Regions from separate parts of the Paenibacillus sp. FSL F4-0125 genome, predicted to be linked through region 2. Evidence: riboswitches for the same ligand, from Rfam matches in the RefSeq annotation. Region 2 holds a riboswitch; the other holds the start of a gene.
The links. Region 2 has a riboswitch for thiamine pyrophosphate ahead of NST74_RS12575 (ABC transporter ATP-binding protein). Riboswitches for the same ligand answer to the same signal wherever they lie in the genome.
Positions count from the first base shown of each region.

Region 1 (8,437 bases), 2.4 Mb from region 2:
ACACCGTCACTTCGTTTCGAATGGATTCGATCCAGGCAATAACGGCCTCTGGTTCCACCTCCTCTCCAACTCCTCGTACTTTTTTAGCAGTTCTAATTGTTGTTTTAAGAATCGGTTCTCTGCCTTTACTCTTTCGAGCTCCGAAGAGTCCTCCGGACCTTTTCCATAGCTGTACTGTTTACCCACCGGCTGCTGCAAACGATGCCGTTCACCATTTCGATTCCATCTCATCCATGTCTTTAGCTGTGTCTTATTCCGTATTCCGAGCTGCTCCATAACCTCTTTCACAGGTACGCCTGCTAATCTCATTTCTATAGCTTTCATCTTTATTTCCACGGGATAACTTACTCTGGTTGCCAATGCAAAAACACCTCCAAGATGATCTCCTTATCTTACGACAAGGTTCCATTCTTTTGAAGGTGTTTTGATTTGTCTCACGTTATGGGGTCAGTCCCATTGAAGCCCGGGCGGTTCTTTGTTTGATTTCTCGTTTATAGTGAGCGGAGCGCCTCTATTCAAAAAGCTGCTTCCCGCTTTTAGCCTGTTCTTCTCGCATCCACTGTGACAGCTGGCGTTTGAGTTTAAGGAAGTCCGGGGAATCCGTAATCTCATCGCGGCGTGGCCGTGGAAATGGCACGTCAACAGTATGCAGGATGGAGCCGGGGCGACCCGAGAATACATAAATACGATTCGAGAGCAGCAACGCTTCTTCGATGTTGTGGGTGATGAATAGCACGGAGCGGCGATTCTCCTCCCACAGCTCCAGCAGCCAGCGCTGCATTTCACTGCGAGTTAGTGCATCCAGTGCGCTGAAAGGTTCATCGAGCAGCATCAACTCCTGCGGAGCCAGCAATGCTCTGAGAAAAGCAGCACGCTGCTGCATCCCACCAGACAGCATATGCGGATAAGCCTGTTCGAATCCATTCAAGCCAACCTTGGCGAGCCACTGGCGTGCTTCTTCACGAGCTCCATCCTGCAGAGCGCCTTTAATTTCCCCGGCTAGAAGTACATTATCTTCAATCGTTCGCCAAGGAAAAAGCGCAGGCTGCTGCGGCATATAACTGATTTCACCGCGTTGACCTGTAACGACCTTGCCGTTCATGCGGATCGTTCCCGCATCTGGCTTCACAAGACCGCCGATCATATGGAATAAGGTGCTTTTTCCACAGCCGGAAGGACCGACGATTGAAACGAACTCTTGCTGCTCTACCTTAAGAGAAACGTTGTTCAGCACGTTCGTCTCGCGGCGACGATGGGTGAAGGACTTGGAGATGCCGCTTACTTCAAGAGCAGGTGGTGCAGTATGAGCTTCAGGAGAGCTTATGATTTCAGTTGTTCTTTGCTCTATTTGCGTCGCTTGAGACATACAGGCATCTTCCTTTCTATGAGTTACGGCGCGGTTTCCAGCGAACTAACCATTTTTCGAGCAAGGCGATAATCGCAAAAAGTACAAGACTAAGGAGGACAATAATAACAATAGCGACAAACATCCGATCCGTACGGTAAGCCGATTTTTGCAGGAGCATATAATAGCCAATCCCTTTATCCGCGCCAATCCACTCAGCGACCACGGCTCCCATAACCGCATAGGTAGCTGATATTTTCACACCGGAAAATAGTGCCGGGATAGAAGATGGAAGCTCCAGCTTGGTGAAGATTTGCCACTTGCTTGCGCCCGCCATTTTCATATAATTCATCATGACCTGATCACTTTGAGACAAGCCTCCCATTGCAGCGACAGCTACCGGGAAGAAGCATACCAGTGTAATCAGCACGATTTTGGGCAAAAGGCCGAAGCCAAACCAGATGATAAGCAGTGGTCCGAGTGCGATAGAGGGAACATTTTGACTCAGAATAATGAGTGGATAAAAAGCCCGTCTAGCCCAAGGTAAAAGATGCAAAAGTAGCGCAACGATCAAGCCTACACCTGTACCAATAGGAAAACCGATTAATGTGAGTCGGAGCGTAGCCATCGTATGAGCCCAGAGACCTGAGGCATTACTTGTGGATTCGCGAGCAATATCAGCAGGACTCGGCAGAATCCAGGATTCGATATGGAATAGAGAAACAGATAACTGCCATACGGTTAAAAAGAAGACGACCGCCACAAGGGGCGGCCATATTAGCTTCCAGGTCGATCTCACGGCCGATATTTCTCCGTCAATTTATCCATGCTGATTCCGTTAGGGTTATGAGCGATTTTGATTTGGGAGATCACGCTTGGACTACCTGCTTCGATCAGCGCCTCCTGCATTTGACGTACAACCTCCAGGAGCTCGCTCAGTTCACCTTCCATAGTAGTTTCCAGTGGATTCACCTGATGTTTAACACCGGATTTTTGAATAACTTCAATCGCTTTATCTACGTATGGGATGGAGTCCTCATTGTTTGGAGTCTTAGGAATTACTTGAATGCTTAGCAATGTGTTAGCCACAATAATCAATCCTCTCAATTTGTATAGGTAAGTTCAAAAAGCCAACTTTGATAACGAAGTGTTTTCAGGAAGTAGATTCGGCATCGAATCTTGAACGAACTTGGGAAGTCCGGTACTCACGTAGCACATCACTACGCTCCGTTCCTCCTTCCTCAAGTAACGTTCAACCTTCTTGGTTCTGAAAGCTGACTTTTTGAACTCTCATTGAAATAGGTAAGTTCAAAAAGCCAACTTTGATAACGAAGTGTTTTCAGGAAGTAGATTCGACGTCGAATCTTGAACGAACTTGGGAAGTCCGGTACTCACGTAGCACATCACTACGCTCCGTTCCTCCTTCCTCAAGTAACGTTCAACCTTCTTGGTTCTGAAAGCTGACTTTTTGAACTCTCATTGAAATAGGTAAGTTCAAAAAGCCAACTTTGATAACGAAGTGTTTTCAGGAAGTAGATTCGACGTCGAATCTTGAACGAACTTGGGAAGTCCGATACTCACGTAGCACATCACTACGCTCCGTTCCTCCTTCCTCAAGTAACGCTCAACCTTCTTGGTTCTGAAAGCTGACTTTTTGAACTCTCATTGAAATAGGTAAGTTCAAAAAGCCAACTTTGATAACGAAGTAATTCAGGAAGCAGATTCGGCTTCGAATCTTGAACCAACTTGGGAAGTGCGGTCTACTCCGCCGGTAAAAAGTCATTGGTGAATGCACTAGCTGCATCCAGCGGTTTATCCAGCAGCTTCAGATCATACATCCAGTCGCCGTAATTCTGCCAGACCTCGGTTTTTTGCTCGCCCCAGCGGGGTGCATCGTCTTTGTATTTCGGGCTGAGCCATTTCTGGCTGGCTAGGACAAGCTCGGCATCAAGGTCAGGCACAGCCTTGGATAATGTAGCGGCAGCCTCTTCCGGATGATCAATGGCATACTGATAACCTTTGGATGTGGCTTTCAGGAAAGCCTTCACCAAATCTGGATTCTCAGAAATCTGCTTCTCACTCGTGGTCAGCACAGGGGTGTAATAATCAAGCTGAGGCGCATAATCCTTCAAGTAGAGCATATCCAGAGGCTCACCACGCAGTTCGGCTTCAATACCGGTCCAAGCGTAGAAGATCCAAGCGAAATCAATGTCACGTTTGACTGCGGTAAAATAGTCAGCTTCACCAATACTGATTAGCTTCACCTTTTTCACATCGCCACCAACAGGGTCCATGATCGCCTTCATGGCTGCTTCTTCAGCAGGAGAGCCCCAACCGCCGTAGGTTTTACCCTCAAAATCTTTTGGTGATTTGATATTGCGGTCTACTGGAGCGGCGAATCCCGAAGTATTATGCTGAATAATGGCTGCAATCGAGACAAGGGGAACGCCTTGTAGACGAGCTAGAGTCAATCCTTCCTGAGCGCTGATCCCAAAAGCGGCTTCGCCAGAGGTAACCATAGTATCAGAACCCGCTGCGCCAGGTTGAACGATTTCTACATCCAGACCTTCTTCCGCGTAATAACCAAGATCCTTGGCTACGTATAGACCGGTGTGGTTCGTATTCGGTGTCCAATCCAGTGCAACCTTAACTTTGGTAAGCTCTTTCGGAGCATTTGATCCGGTCGCTGCATTCGAATCAGCAGCATTTCCTTTGTTTCCGGCTGTATTCCCATTGTTGCTGCCGCATCCGGCAATCGCAAGAATGAGCATACAGGTGAGGCTTAGCATGAGTGCTTTCTTGACTTGCATGTCTTCTTCTCTCCTTTAAGGTTGCCAGATCCCGTCATCCAACATGAACCGTAAAGTGTAGTATGTACATTTCTTCTACATCTTTTGTGATCTACACAAAAAAAGCGTCCCGAGTGATCGGGACGCTGGCTTGGCGCAAGGTTAGTAAAGGTCACAGGGACCAAAACCAATTGGCGATTCCTACGCTGGCATTATCCAGATCAGGTATAAGGGTCAGTATCTTGTGGGATACAATCTCAGCCGGCCAATTCCAGCACCCCTGGTTCTATGAAGTTAACGGGTATTTCCACGTGAAATATAAGTAAGTATAAGCTTTCATCTATACTTTATGTCTTATATTTCTCGCATACGGTGTATTATAGACGGCTGTTCTCGGAATGTCTAGTAGCACGTTCCTAGATTTTTCAAATTTATCTGTCTGATTTCATTAATCCAGATCCTTATGTTTCTTACGATGACGCCGCTTAAGCTCAGTAACCAGAGCACCTAGCGTAAGGACAACACTGACCATGATCCCGCTCATAATCACGAAAAGAGCAAGAAACTCAAAGGGGGAATAGCTAACCATCTTACTCCATTCAATCTTTCCATCCAGATCGTCAATGACTTGATTCATGCCATAAATCCCACTTACCACCGTAAATACAGTGAGGATCATCAGCAGATTATCCCGGCGCTTCGACTGGAACTTATCTTGATACTGAAACAGGTCAGTCAAGGTTTCTTTTACTTCCTCGAACAGAGCGTCGTTCCCGTATACTTTACGCAGCTGAAGAAAAATCTCCCGTCCTTGCGACTGTGAAATTAGCTCCAAGAAATAAAACTTTGCCGAGAATTTATTAATCGAGTAGATTAAATTGTCGATCTCATCATAATCGTGGTTTATGCGTAGTCGGGAATGCATATTTGCCAGCTTGAGCAGAACAATTTTGTGGAAAATATTGAGTAGAAATCCGTAATAATATTGCCCGTACATCTGGTTGGCCAGGCTAACAGCGATCTTTGGTTCAGCTCGGGTTAGACAGCAAAAGGTCTGCTCATTCATCATATAATACGTGTCTGGGCCCCAACGATTATAGGAATGCTCATGACAATAGTTCGCAATATACGCTGGATCGCTGGCACTGGCATAGGGCTTCCCGTTCAGATCAATGCCATCAAGCTGAGAGGCGCGATAGCGTATATTTACACTAATCTCATCAGAATCTCCTTCATTCTGAAAGCCATAAAAGGCTTGCACCTGCATTCTTTCATCTACGAAAAAGGGAAGGGTCTCGAAATAAGCCCCATTGATATCCGAGTGATCCAGAAAAGGCTCCAGTCCATTCACCAGATTTCGGAAGACAAAATCCTCTACCATCTCATAGGTCTGTTCTCCACAATGGATATAGGTGTAGTCATCCTGTACGAAGGTATTCTCAAGCGTCCGGAAGCGGTCCGCGAATTCCAGTGCAATACTAATGGGAATCGAATCCCCCTCAAGCTGGACACGTATCGTCACAAATCCAAGCTGAAAAGGACATATGAATATATCCGTCGAGAGAATTTTAAAAAATATAGACTGCTGAGGAATCTCTAGAATACAGTCCAGATTATTGACTCTGGAAAAGCGGCGGAAAGAGTCTACGTCCTTCTTGCGTGGAAAAAGAATGTGTGCAGCAAACGGTAAATAAGTGCGCTCCATCCGTTCATGGGAAACACAGTGGTCTTCTCCGTAATAGGCATTTTCTAACTCTTTATTATCCAGAAAAAAACGTGTGAAGCCATCATCCTGCAGTTGTTGGATAAGCTTCTTAGAATCGCCCTTTTTTATTGAAAAGGGAAAAATAAACTGCATAAGCGCAGTATGTAATAAAGGCTCAGTTGAAAGCTTATCCATTCATCGTCCATCCTTGTGCTCAGAATATGCTTATAGATGACATTACCCTAAAAGGATTAGGTTGATACCATTTTAACATTCTAAATACTGGAACTCTTTCTTTGTACTGCTTGTCTGGATTGGAACCGCCATGCGGCAATGCTCAGCAAGAACAAGAAGGCGGCAAAACCGGCAAGTAACCCAGCAGTTTGTGCCACTTTTAGATGGTCCATAGACCAGCCCATAAATAGGGGCAGTAGAGCTCCACCGACACCTCCAGCAGCGATCATTATGCTGGGTGTTGATTCTTCGGCTCCTGGTAGCATCTTGCTGGAGAAGACTAGAGCTATGGAGAAAATACCGGACATAAATAGCCCAAGTAGCATAATTACGATGAATGCAGCTAATCGATTATCTGTGAACGGAAAAAGAGCCAGCAGTAACAAGGTCAGTAAACAGCTACTTAAAATATATACACGGTAAGAAATTTTCTCTGCAATCACTCCAGCAAACAATCTTCCCGTAGACATAGCTAGCCAAAAGAAAGTGACTGTCAGCGCCGCCGCAGATTCTGTCATCCCTAGCTTGGCGATAAAGATGGCGGGCATAAAGTTGACCAGACTCATCTCCGTACCTACATAAAGAAAGAAGAAAAGGATGAAGATGCCCAGCAGAATCCATTGTTTCCCTTTATACGGAAGCTGTGTGCTGGACTGCGAGGAATGTGCGGATGCTGAAACTTTGCGAGGTGCTCGCTCGTCCAGTATGGGCTGCAGATTCCCAAAATGGCCTCTTCCCCAGAGAATGAGGGAAAGTAATGAGAAGCCAGCGACAATTAGGAATGCCAATCTCCATGCTCCGGTAGCAATGAGCGGACTGGCGATAAGAGGCATTACAAGTGCTCCTATCCCAAATAGGACTTCAAGTCGGCTCATCGCAATCGCGGTTCCTTCTGTCACAGCTCCGATAATGATGGTGCCGATGACGGCTTCGATCATACCGAAACCAAAGCCAGCCGCAACAGCAATGACATACATCCACTCCCAAGGGGGTAGAAAAGCATACGCAATCTCAGCAGTCAGGAGAAGAGCGGTGGCGATAATGATGCCTCCTCGTTTCCCAAAACGGCGATTGAGTAGGGGAGAGACAAGCACACCAGCCAAAAAACCAGCGAATTGACTAAAGATTAATTGCCCGCCGGCACTATAATTTTGGTCATAATGCTGTAGCAGAACGGGAAGAATAGATCCCAGCACTACATGAGCAAGGCCAATGACAAAGTAGGAAAGACAGCCGATCCAGATCAGTTTTTTCACGAAGTAAGCTCCTTATATTGAAAGTAGTTTATGGAGTAAGGTCGGATTCAATGTGAACCGGAAGGGTACATTATAATAAGCACCATTGTTATGATAAATCCAAACGGTGAGCTTGGATATATAAACTTTTGTTTACATGCTTGAAGGGAGAGATTTACGTAATGGATAACAAACAACTGGAGCAACTCATTATTAGAGCATTGGATGACAACAAGTTCGGTTCCTTTGGTACGATCGAAGAAGGAAATAAGCCGAAAGTACGTTACATGGCCATTTTCCATGAGGGTTTGAAGATTTATTTAGCTACGAATCGCAAAACTCATAAGGTGGAGGAATTATCGAATAATCCAAATGCTTTTCTACTGCTTGGATATGAGTCAGGCGGAAGCAAAGACGTGCTTGAAATTGAAGCCACCGTTGCCGTTTCTAAGGACGAAGGGCTGCGCACAAAGGTGTGGAACAAAGAGCTGGAGCCATGGTTTACTGGGCCTGATGACCCTAATTATGTGATTCTTGAACTTACTCCAACGCGTATTGAGTATGTTGGCAGTAATAAAGAGCACGGCGTGTGGACTCCCTAAACCAATTTAAAATCGATTCCGAAAGCCTTCCTATCCCCCACGGGTTTAGGAGGGCTTTTTTAAAAGATAAGTCCCTGAGTGACCTGTTAAAACATGTTATAATGACTTCAACTTTTTACGTAATTTCTCAGGGGAGGACTTAAAATACATGACCGTTACTCTGTTATATATTGAAGATGATCATGAAATCGGCAGCGTCGTGTCTGCGGATTTAAGTGAGCGTGGTTATAGTGTGCGTTGGCTGCGGAGCGGGGAGGGAGCGACGGAGGAAGCGGCGCCTTGTCAATTGGCCATTCTGGATGTAATGCTTCCGGGCCTGGATGGTTTTACTGTCGGACAACGATTGAAGCGGTCGTACCCTAAGCTTCCGATCTTGATGCTCTCTGCGCGAACCTCTATTGATGATAAACTGCAGGGGCTTGAATTCGCGGATGATTATTTGACGAAGCCTTTTCATCCGGATGAATTGGCTGCCAGAATTGAAGTGCTGCTCAGGCGGAATGGGGCATCTGTTCAGGATTCGCTCA
Region 1 covers NZ_JBBOZJ010000001.1:453,767-462,203, forward strand. Annotated here, with positions in the region: one part of gene NST74_RS02035 (IS3 family transposase) at 1-72, opposite strand, end outside; one part of gene NST74_RS02035 (IS3 family transposase) at 72-360, opposite strand; gene NST74_RS02040 (ABC transporter ATP-binding protein) at 512-1,366, opposite strand; gene NST74_RS02045 (ABC transporter permease) at 1,383-2,144, opposite strand; gene NST74_RS02050 (thiamine-binding protein) at 2,141-2,434, opposite strand; gene NST74_RS02055 (ABC transporter substrate-binding protein) at 3,106-4,155, opposite strand; TPP riboswitch at 4,316-4,426, opposite strand; gene NST74_RS02060 (hypothetical protein) at 4,583-6,034, opposite strand; gene NST74_RS02065 (MFS transporter) at 6,115-7,329, opposite strand; gene NST74_RS02070 (pyridoxamine 5'-phosphate oxidase family protein) at 7,491-7,910, shown strand; gene NST74_RS02075 (response regulator transcription factor) at 8,059-8,437, shown strand, end outside.
Region 1: linked by a shared signal. The riboswitch ahead of NST74_RS02055 (ABC transporter substrate-binding protein) and the one ahead of NST74_RS12575 (ABC transporter ATP-binding protein) in region 2 are both predicted to bind thiamine pyrophosphate.

Region 2 (8,437 bases):
TTGGGCATCGTCTTTGGAAGAGGTAGGATAAACAGGTCCAATGCCTAGATAATCGGCTCCATCTGCTATGGCCTGCTGCGCTTCGCTGAGCGAATGAGCGGACACACCAATGATCTTATCTTCTCCAAGCAGTTGCCTAATCGCTAGGGCAGGGGTGTCCTCTTGTCCTACATGAATGCCGTCCGCATCAAGGGCGATGGCTAGATCAATATCGTCATTAACGATAAAAGGCACTCCGTTAGCACGACATATTTTTTGGAGCCGTCTTCCTAAATTAAATCTAACCTCTGCAGTTAATGCCCCGGTACCTTTTTCACGAAATTGAAACATCGTTATGCCTCCAGCGACGGCTTCTTTTAGTACTTTGGCTGGGGCTATCTGACAATTCACGCTACCCATAATGAAATAGACTTTTAATAAATCCCGTAGTTGATCACTGTCTATTCGCTTCAAGGTTCATCCCTCGCAATCTATTCTGATAAGCAAAATGATTTGTCGGACCATGTCCAGCCCCTATGCCCAGCTCGTCTTCAATCGCAGCTTGTATAAAAGCCTTTGCTATGTTTATAGCTTCAGGAACAGATTTACCCTTAGCAAGCTCGGCAGTAACTGCTGCTGAAAAAGTACAGCCTGTACCATGTGTGTGCCTGGTCTGAATTCGTTCACTCTCCATAAAGATGAACTCGTGACCATCATATAGGAGATCTACAACAGCTTTAGTCGCGGTATCATGCCCACCTTTTAGCACTACATAACTAGAGCCCATGGCATGGATGATTGTGGCCGCTTCTTTACGATCGTCGATTGTACTGATGCTCATGTTCGTAATCATTTCAGCCTCTGGAATATTAGGCGTCGTCACTAAGGCTAGCGGGAGAAGATGTTTGATTAAGGACTGGACAGCTTCTTGTTGTAGGAGTGTAGAACCGCCTTTAGCAACCATGACTGGATCAACTACAAGATTACGCCAGCCGTATTGCTGGACCTTCTCTGCTGCGACTCGAATGATGTCACTATTAAAAAGCATCCCTGTCTTCACAGCATCGGGCTTCAGATCAAGCCCAATGGAATCAAGCTGCTGAGTAATAGCTTGCAGTGATAACGGAAATACGCCTTGAACACCTAATGTGTTCTGGGCTGTCACAGCTGTTAGTGCGGACATGCCGTATACAGCAAGTTCTTGAAAGGTTTTTAGATCTGCCTGAATCCCTGCTCCGCCGCCGCTATCCGAGCCGGCTATGGTTAAAGCTTTGGATATCATGATTACGTTCACTCCTTTGTATGTCGTTATCTGAGTTGCTTGATTATTGATTTCTCTTTATACGTTTCAGGTGTGACCAAACTCAATTGATTAAGGAACTCCATTTGAAAGCTCCCCGGACCTTTGCCAGTAGTTAGTTCAGCGGAAATTTCAGCAGCTACTCCATAGAATGAGATGGCTTCCACTGCGGCCGCAAGAGATGCCCCTTCACTTACCGCTAGAAATGCCCCGACTACTGCACTAAGCAGACATCCGGTTCCCGTTACTTTCGTTAGAATAGGGTGACCGTTGCTAGTAATGTAGGTGTTAACTCCATTGGTGATAACATCGTCTTTTCCGGTGATGATAACTACACAACCTAACTTCCGCGCGGCAGTCTCAGCTAAGACGACTACATCGCCATCCCCTTCGCCTGCATCCACCCCTTTAATAGACCAGCTTTCACCAATTACATTGGCAACTTCAGCCACATTCCCACGCAGAGCGGTAATTTGCATCTCATTCACTAGCTTTTGAGTGACAGCTGTTCTATATGAAGTTGCTCCCGCACCTACTGGATCAAGAACTAAGGGAACCCCGTGCTTATTCGCAGATTGTCCTGCGAGCACCATGGATTGAATGGCATAGTCATTCAGTGTGCCGATATTTAGTACTACTGCAGCTGAAAATGCGGCGATATCCACCACTTCTTCGTGAGCATCCGCCATAAAGGGTGAGGCACCGAGCGCCAAAAGCCCGTTTGCTGAGAAGTTGGCTACGACGATATTGGTGATATTGTGGACCAGTGGATTGGATTCCCGTACTTTGGATAGATAACTCATGATATTTCCTCCTCAAGTTTAATGAGCAAATAGCTAATGGTTAAAGATTGATAAAAGCATCCTCAGCCTTGATGTCGGTAGACAGTAAATCATTGTCGGATAGCCACTGTCGTACCTTTTCCCAAGACGTTGGCTCTTGATAACCAAAATTTTGGTCACCTGCATTCATTAGAGGCAGAAGAATCTCCATGCTCTTTTCTTCTATTTCCTTATCTAGTGGAGAGGTCGCATCTTCGTGTGCAAGCAGTAACTTTAACGCTTTTTCCGGGTTATCCTGTACAAATTGTTGTCCTTTTGTAATGGCGCTTAGAAACTTTTTGAAGTAGGACTCAGAATTTTGTACCCCTTGCTCGCTGGCGACAAGGACTAGCTCGTAATAATCGGGTACTCCGAAGTCTGTGGGATTAAACGAGTGAACGGGATGCCCTTCTTTTTCGAGAATTAATTGTTCGTGGTTAATGAACCCGCCAATAATGGCATCTACCTGCCCGGTCGCAATGGCTGGAATAAGGTCGAAGCCTACATCGATTAGTTTACTGGCGTTAGGGTCACCCCCGTCGTTCTGGATCATTGTACGAATCATGGCTTCATAAAGTGGGATGGAAGAATACCCAATTTGTTTACCTGTAAGGTCTTTAGGACTTTGGATATCTCCGGACTGAGGCACCATTAAATGATTAAGCGGATGCCTTACAATCGCTGCAATCGAACGTACTGGAATCTTCTCACTACGTGCCATAAGCACCTGAGGCTGATAACTAAGCGCTAAATCAACTTGATTCGCTGCTACAAGCTTTAGTGCATCATTGGTGTCTGCCGGCATTTGGATCTCTACATCCAGACCTTCCTCTTGGAAATAACCATTTTGCTCAGCCGCATATAAAAATGAGTGAACGGCATTGGGATACCAATCGAGCATGATTGTCAGCTTGTGCGTTTGTTTGTTTTCGCTATTTGAAGAATTACTTACTTTGGATGTATTTCCGCAGCTGCTTAAGATTAGGACAAAACTGATGAGATATAAGGGTATAAGCCATTTTTTTTGAATGATTAATGTATTCATCGATTAGATCCTCTTTTCTTTAAAAAAAATGCTTCTAGCAGAGCTATCATCAGAAACAGCGTCACACCGAGCGCGGACAACAGAAATACTGCGGCGAACATTTCGTCACTTTGCATATTCCCAGCCATTCTTCGGCTAAAGTAACCGAGTCCTTTGCTGCCGCCGAGCCATTCGCCGATGGTTGCTCCAATTACACAGTACACAATGGATAGCTTTAGTCCTGAGAAAAAAGAGGGCAGCGCCAGCGGGATTTGTGTTTTTGTAAGCAGTTGCCAGCGGTTTGCACCAAAGGTTAATAATAAATCCTTATATGCCTGACCACTTGTACGAAGCCCATCATATGTACTCACAACGACTGGAAAAAAAGCAGTCAGAAAAACTACAGCGACTTTGCTCCACAGCGTATATCCGAACCACATAATAAAAATGGGGGATAGCGCAATTAATGGGATCGTTTGACTGATAATAAGGAAAGGATAGATGGCCTTTTCAAGCGGTCGAAATAAGAACATTCCAGTACCCAGCAATGCACCACAGAAAACCGAAAGTACAAAACCTACTAATATTTCCTGCAGCGTCGCCAATAAATGCTGTCCGAGTAATTGCTTATGCTCGATCAATGCGATACCTATTGCAGAAGGAGCAGGGAGGATAAAAGCTGGAATCCAGTGAAGACGAACAGCAGATTCCCAGATCGCAACAACGAACAACACTAGTAAAATGAAGGGGCCATAATTGTCTAGTTGTTTTTTAAAAGGCATGGGCTGCATACAGTCTCCGCTCCAACTCTTCCCGCAATGCTGTAAAACGGGGTTCATAGTTCATTTTGTAATGTCTTGGCCTCGGCAAATCAACAACGATCTCCTGTAATTCGCTATGTGCGCCTCCAGACATTAAATAAATCCGATCGCTTAGTAATAGTGCTTCTTCGAGATCATGGGTGATGAGCATCACTGTTTGGTTCAGTTCATCCCAAAGCTCTAACAACCAACGGTGTATCTCACGTTTGGTCATAGCGTCGAGCGCTCCAAACGGTTCATCTAGCAGCATAAGACTGCCACCGCCGCCAGCTACTAGCGTGCGCAGAAATGCGACCCGCTGTTTCATACCACCGGATAGCTCATGAGGGTATGCCTTCTCAACATCAACTAAACCGAAGCGTGACAGCAGGTCTCGAATGTGTGAAATTGTCTGTTGTTTAGTGGACCTTGGCTTAATTTCCCAGGGTAAAAGGCAGTTGTCGAGCACCGTTCTCCATGGTAATAGCAAATCCTGCTGCGGCATGTATGCGATCTGACCTAAGCGAGTAGATGCCGCTGGCCGACCTGAATGAATCATTATTTTTCCATGAGTGGGTTCTAGCAAGCCTGCTATGGTTTTGAAAAGCGTGCTTTTTCCGCATCCGCTAGCCCCGATAACAGCGACAAACTCGCCTTGCTTAATATCCATGGTTAAGTTTGCAAATACAGGGAGCTGTTTAGACTCAGGAAAAGAGTAGGCTAAGTCTTGAATGGATAGGATTGTCGTGATGATCGAACCTCCTAAAAGTTTTGTATAGCATAGCTTCTTGAGGAAGTTCGTACAAAACTCGCAACGAAAGCATATGCCTAAGTTTTGTATAGCATAGCTTCTTGAGGAACTTCGTACAAAACTCGCAACGAAAGCATATACCTAAGTTTTGTATTTAAAAGTAAACAAATAAAGACCCATTCATTTCCGGAGGGAAACAAATGGGTCAAAAAGTTCATTCTGCATAGGAAGACTAAAAAATGCATGGGATGAAAATTCTGCTCCACTTCCCTCCGCTGGTATGATCCAGATCAGGTTCCAAGGGTCCGAAGCTTAAAGCTCCGTCTCAGTCGGCCGACTCCCCTAGTGAAATAACAGGTCCATATTTAATTTGTTTATAAATATACCATAACTTTCTGAGATGTAAAGAGAGGATATTATGAAGAATTATTATAAGAATGGGCAATATAAGGGTAAAGAGAGGGGATTCTATAATGAAAAAACTCAGTTTAACTATTCTAATGGTGTTAACCGTGGTGTTTGTAGCGGGGTGCGGCAATAATTCGAATACCGATACTTCCAAGAACTCTTCAGCTGGAACGAATGGCGGAACTGCTGCAACTGCGAAAAATAGCTTGGAAGCTGTTAAAGCGAGCGGCAAATTACGGATAGGAACCGAAGGAACCTATGCACCCTTTACGTATCACGATGCATCGGGAAAACTGACTGGTTTTGACGTAGAAATTGCAGAGGAAGTAGCAAAGCGTCTCGGTGTTGACCCTGAATTTTCTGAGACACAGTGGGACGGTCTCTTTGCCGGATTGGACGCTAAGCGGTTTGATGTTATTTTTAACGAAGTATCCATTAATGAAGAGCGTAAAGCGAAATATGATTTCTCTGAGCCATACATCGTATCTAAAGCGGTATTGATTGTGAGTGAAAACAATGAGGATATTAAAGCATTTGCGGATCTTAAGGGTAAAAAATCAGGACAATCTCTGACCAGTAATCTATCCGAAATCGCCCGTGAGAACGGTGCTGAAATCGTTGCTGTAGACGGCTTCAATCAAGCGGTGGATTTACTGACCTCAGGCCGCATTGATGCAACGGTAAATGATGGATTGTCTTATCTGGACCTGAAAAAGCAGAAGTCTGAAGTGAAAATTAAAGTGGTGGATGAGATTCCTAATGGTTCGGAAAGTGCCGCTGTATTCCTAAAAGGAAACGACGACTTGGTAAAGGCAGTTAGTGATGCAATTATTGAAATGAAGAGCGATGGAACTTATTTAAAGATTTCTGAGAAATACTTTGGTGCTGACGTTTCAAAATAATTCAAGGTTTCAGATGCTAAACTAGCCTGGAGCTAAAAAGGATGTCTGAAAATGGATGACCGCAAAATACAAATTTTTTTAGATTCACTGCTACCCCTGTTAAAAGCGGGGGTGGCTTTTACCATTCCTTTAGCATTGATATCCTTTGTACTGGGACTGATAATAGCGATTTTAACTGCACTGGCTCGTCTATCCCCATGGGTACTTCCGATGCTAATCGCTCGTTTTTATGTATGGGTCATTCGCGGAACCCCATTGTTAGTACAATTATTTATTATTTTCTATGGTTTGCCCGCAGTTGGCATTGTACTAGACCCATTTATAGCCGCGACCATTGGGTTTACACTTAGTGTTGGGGCTTATTCATCTGAAATTGTACGTGCTGCTATCCTGTCGATACATAAAGGTCAGTGGGAAGCGGCCTTCTCCGTTGGGATGACTCGTGCGCAAGCGCTTCGACGCATTATTCTTCCACAAGCTGCCCGTGTCTCTATACCGCCGTTATCGAATTCCTTCATTAGCTTGGTCAAAGACACTTCTCTGGCAGCGACCATTACTTATACGGAGATGTTTAGAACAGCACAGCAGGTTGCTTCCACCACCTATGAGCCACTGTTGATCTACTGCGAAGCAGGGTTGTTCTACTTACTATTTTGCTCAGTGTTGTCAGCACTGCAAAATTACTTGGAGAAACGACTGAGTCGTTTCTCTGCGAGCTAAAGGAGGGACTATGATGATTGAAATACTTAATTTGCATAAATCCTTCGGTGAGCTGCAGGTATTAAAGGGTCTTGATCTCAGGATGGAACTTGGTAAGGTTCTGGTCATTATAGGCCCATCAGGCTCTGGCAAAACAACGCTTTTACGCTGTTTTAATCTGCTTGAAGTCCCTGATCAAGGAAGCTTATCACTCAGCGATATTAAAATTAATTTCTCGGAAAACAAGAAAATCCCGCAGAAGTCCATTTTGGCGTTACGTCAAAAAACAGGAATGGTCTTTCAATCCTATAATCTTTTTCCGCATATGACTGCACTTGGCAATGTGATGGAGGGACAAGTGACTGTTCAGAAACGATCCAAGGATGAAGCACGCGGACGTGCCCTTCAGTTGTTAAGTAAAGTAGGTTTGGCAGACAAAGCGGATGCTTATCCGCACCAACTGTCAGGTGGTCAGCAGCAACGGGTTGCCATCGCTCGTGCTATGGCAGTAGATCCAGAGGTGCTATTGTTCGATGAACCCACCTCGGCGCTCGATCCTGAGTTGGTGGGGGAAGTGCTTAAAGTTATTAAACAGTTGGCAGCAGAAGGAATGACAATGGTGATTGTGACTCATGAAATGAAATTTGCTGCCGATGTGGCTGACCGGATCATTCTGATGGATGGAGGCTATATTCTGGAGCAAGGGGCTCCGCAAGAAGTCCTTGAGCACCCGAAACATCCTCGTGCGCTGCAATTTCTGAATAGAATTAGTGGTGAAGAAGGATAGAAGAAGATCAACACGCAAAAAAAGCAGTTCAGGTTTATACCTGCGCTGCTTTTTCGAATTGATTAGGATTTAATACCGGTCTTAAGAAATTCCAAAGCGTTATAGAGCATAATGGCAGCTTCGGCACGCGTAATTTCGCTCTTCGGATTAAACTTCCCGTTAGCGTCTAAGCTATTGATCTTGTATTTAAGCGATCGTTGAACACTGCCTTGATAGGTAGGGCTGAGCGCAGAATCGTCAGCGATATCTACTGGCACAATATTTATCATTGGCAGATTACCAATGCCTTCGACTCCTTGTACTAAGTAATTCGTGAACTCTTCTTTGCTCATTGTTTTGGTAGGATCAATATCTTTGGGAAGCTTGACATGGTTGTAGTAAGCATTGATAAACGCTTCAGCATACCATGCATTATCTTTGACTTTAGTGAACAAGCCGCTGGCAATAGGTGCTTTGTTGAAATCAATGGCCGCAAGGCTAAGCTGGAGACCCCCTGAGATGAATTGAATTCCTTGAGCTGTTGTTACTTTGGAGCTAGGCACGAATTGGGATTCGCTAACCCCTTTAATTAAGCCTTGATTCTTTAAAGAAATGATCTTTTCTTTACCGTTTATGTTATCAATATCCTTAAAGGTATTTCCGGCTGCAAATATTTGGCCACCCAAAGAGAAGGAGAGAATGGTAACAGTTGTAATCGCGGCTAACGTTCTTTTTTTCATATGCATGGTCATTTCACCTCGTTGTATGGATAGGCCTCGTGGCCGCTATCAAATAATTAAACGCAGAAAAATATGGAAAGGTTGCGGTCAAACCTATATAATTTCACGAAAAAGTAGAATTTGGCAGAAAAATAGGCAGGAATGAATGAAAGAACTTTGGATAAGAGAGCTAGAATGTTATAATGATGTCAGGCTCTATTCATTCGTGATTATTTTTGATATGATTATATCGTAACGATTACTATTT
Region 2 covers NZ_JBBOZJ010000001.1:2,902,043-2,910,479, forward strand. Annotated here, with positions in the region: gene thiE (thiamine phosphate synthase) at 1-444, opposite strand, end outside; gene thiD (bifunctional hydroxymethylpyrimidine kinase/phosphomethylpyrimidine kinase) at 434-1,261, opposite strand; gene thiM (hydroxyethylthiazole kinase) at 1,288-2,082, opposite strand; gene NST74_RS12565 (ABC transporter substrate-binding protein) at 2,123-3,145, opposite strand; gene NST74_RS12570 (ABC transporter permease) at 3,142-3,906, opposite strand; gene NST74_RS12575 (ABC transporter ATP-binding protein) at 3,896-4,594, opposite strand; TPP riboswitch at 4,926-5,029, opposite strand; gene NST74_RS12580 (amino acid ABC transporter substrate-binding protein) at 5,149-5,985, shown strand; gene NST74_RS12585 (amino acid ABC transporter permease) at 6,037-6,705, shown strand; gene NST74_RS12590 (amino acid ABC transporter ATP-binding protein) at 6,719-7,471, shown strand; gene NST74_RS12595 (S-layer homology domain-containing protein) at 7,534-8,196, opposite strand.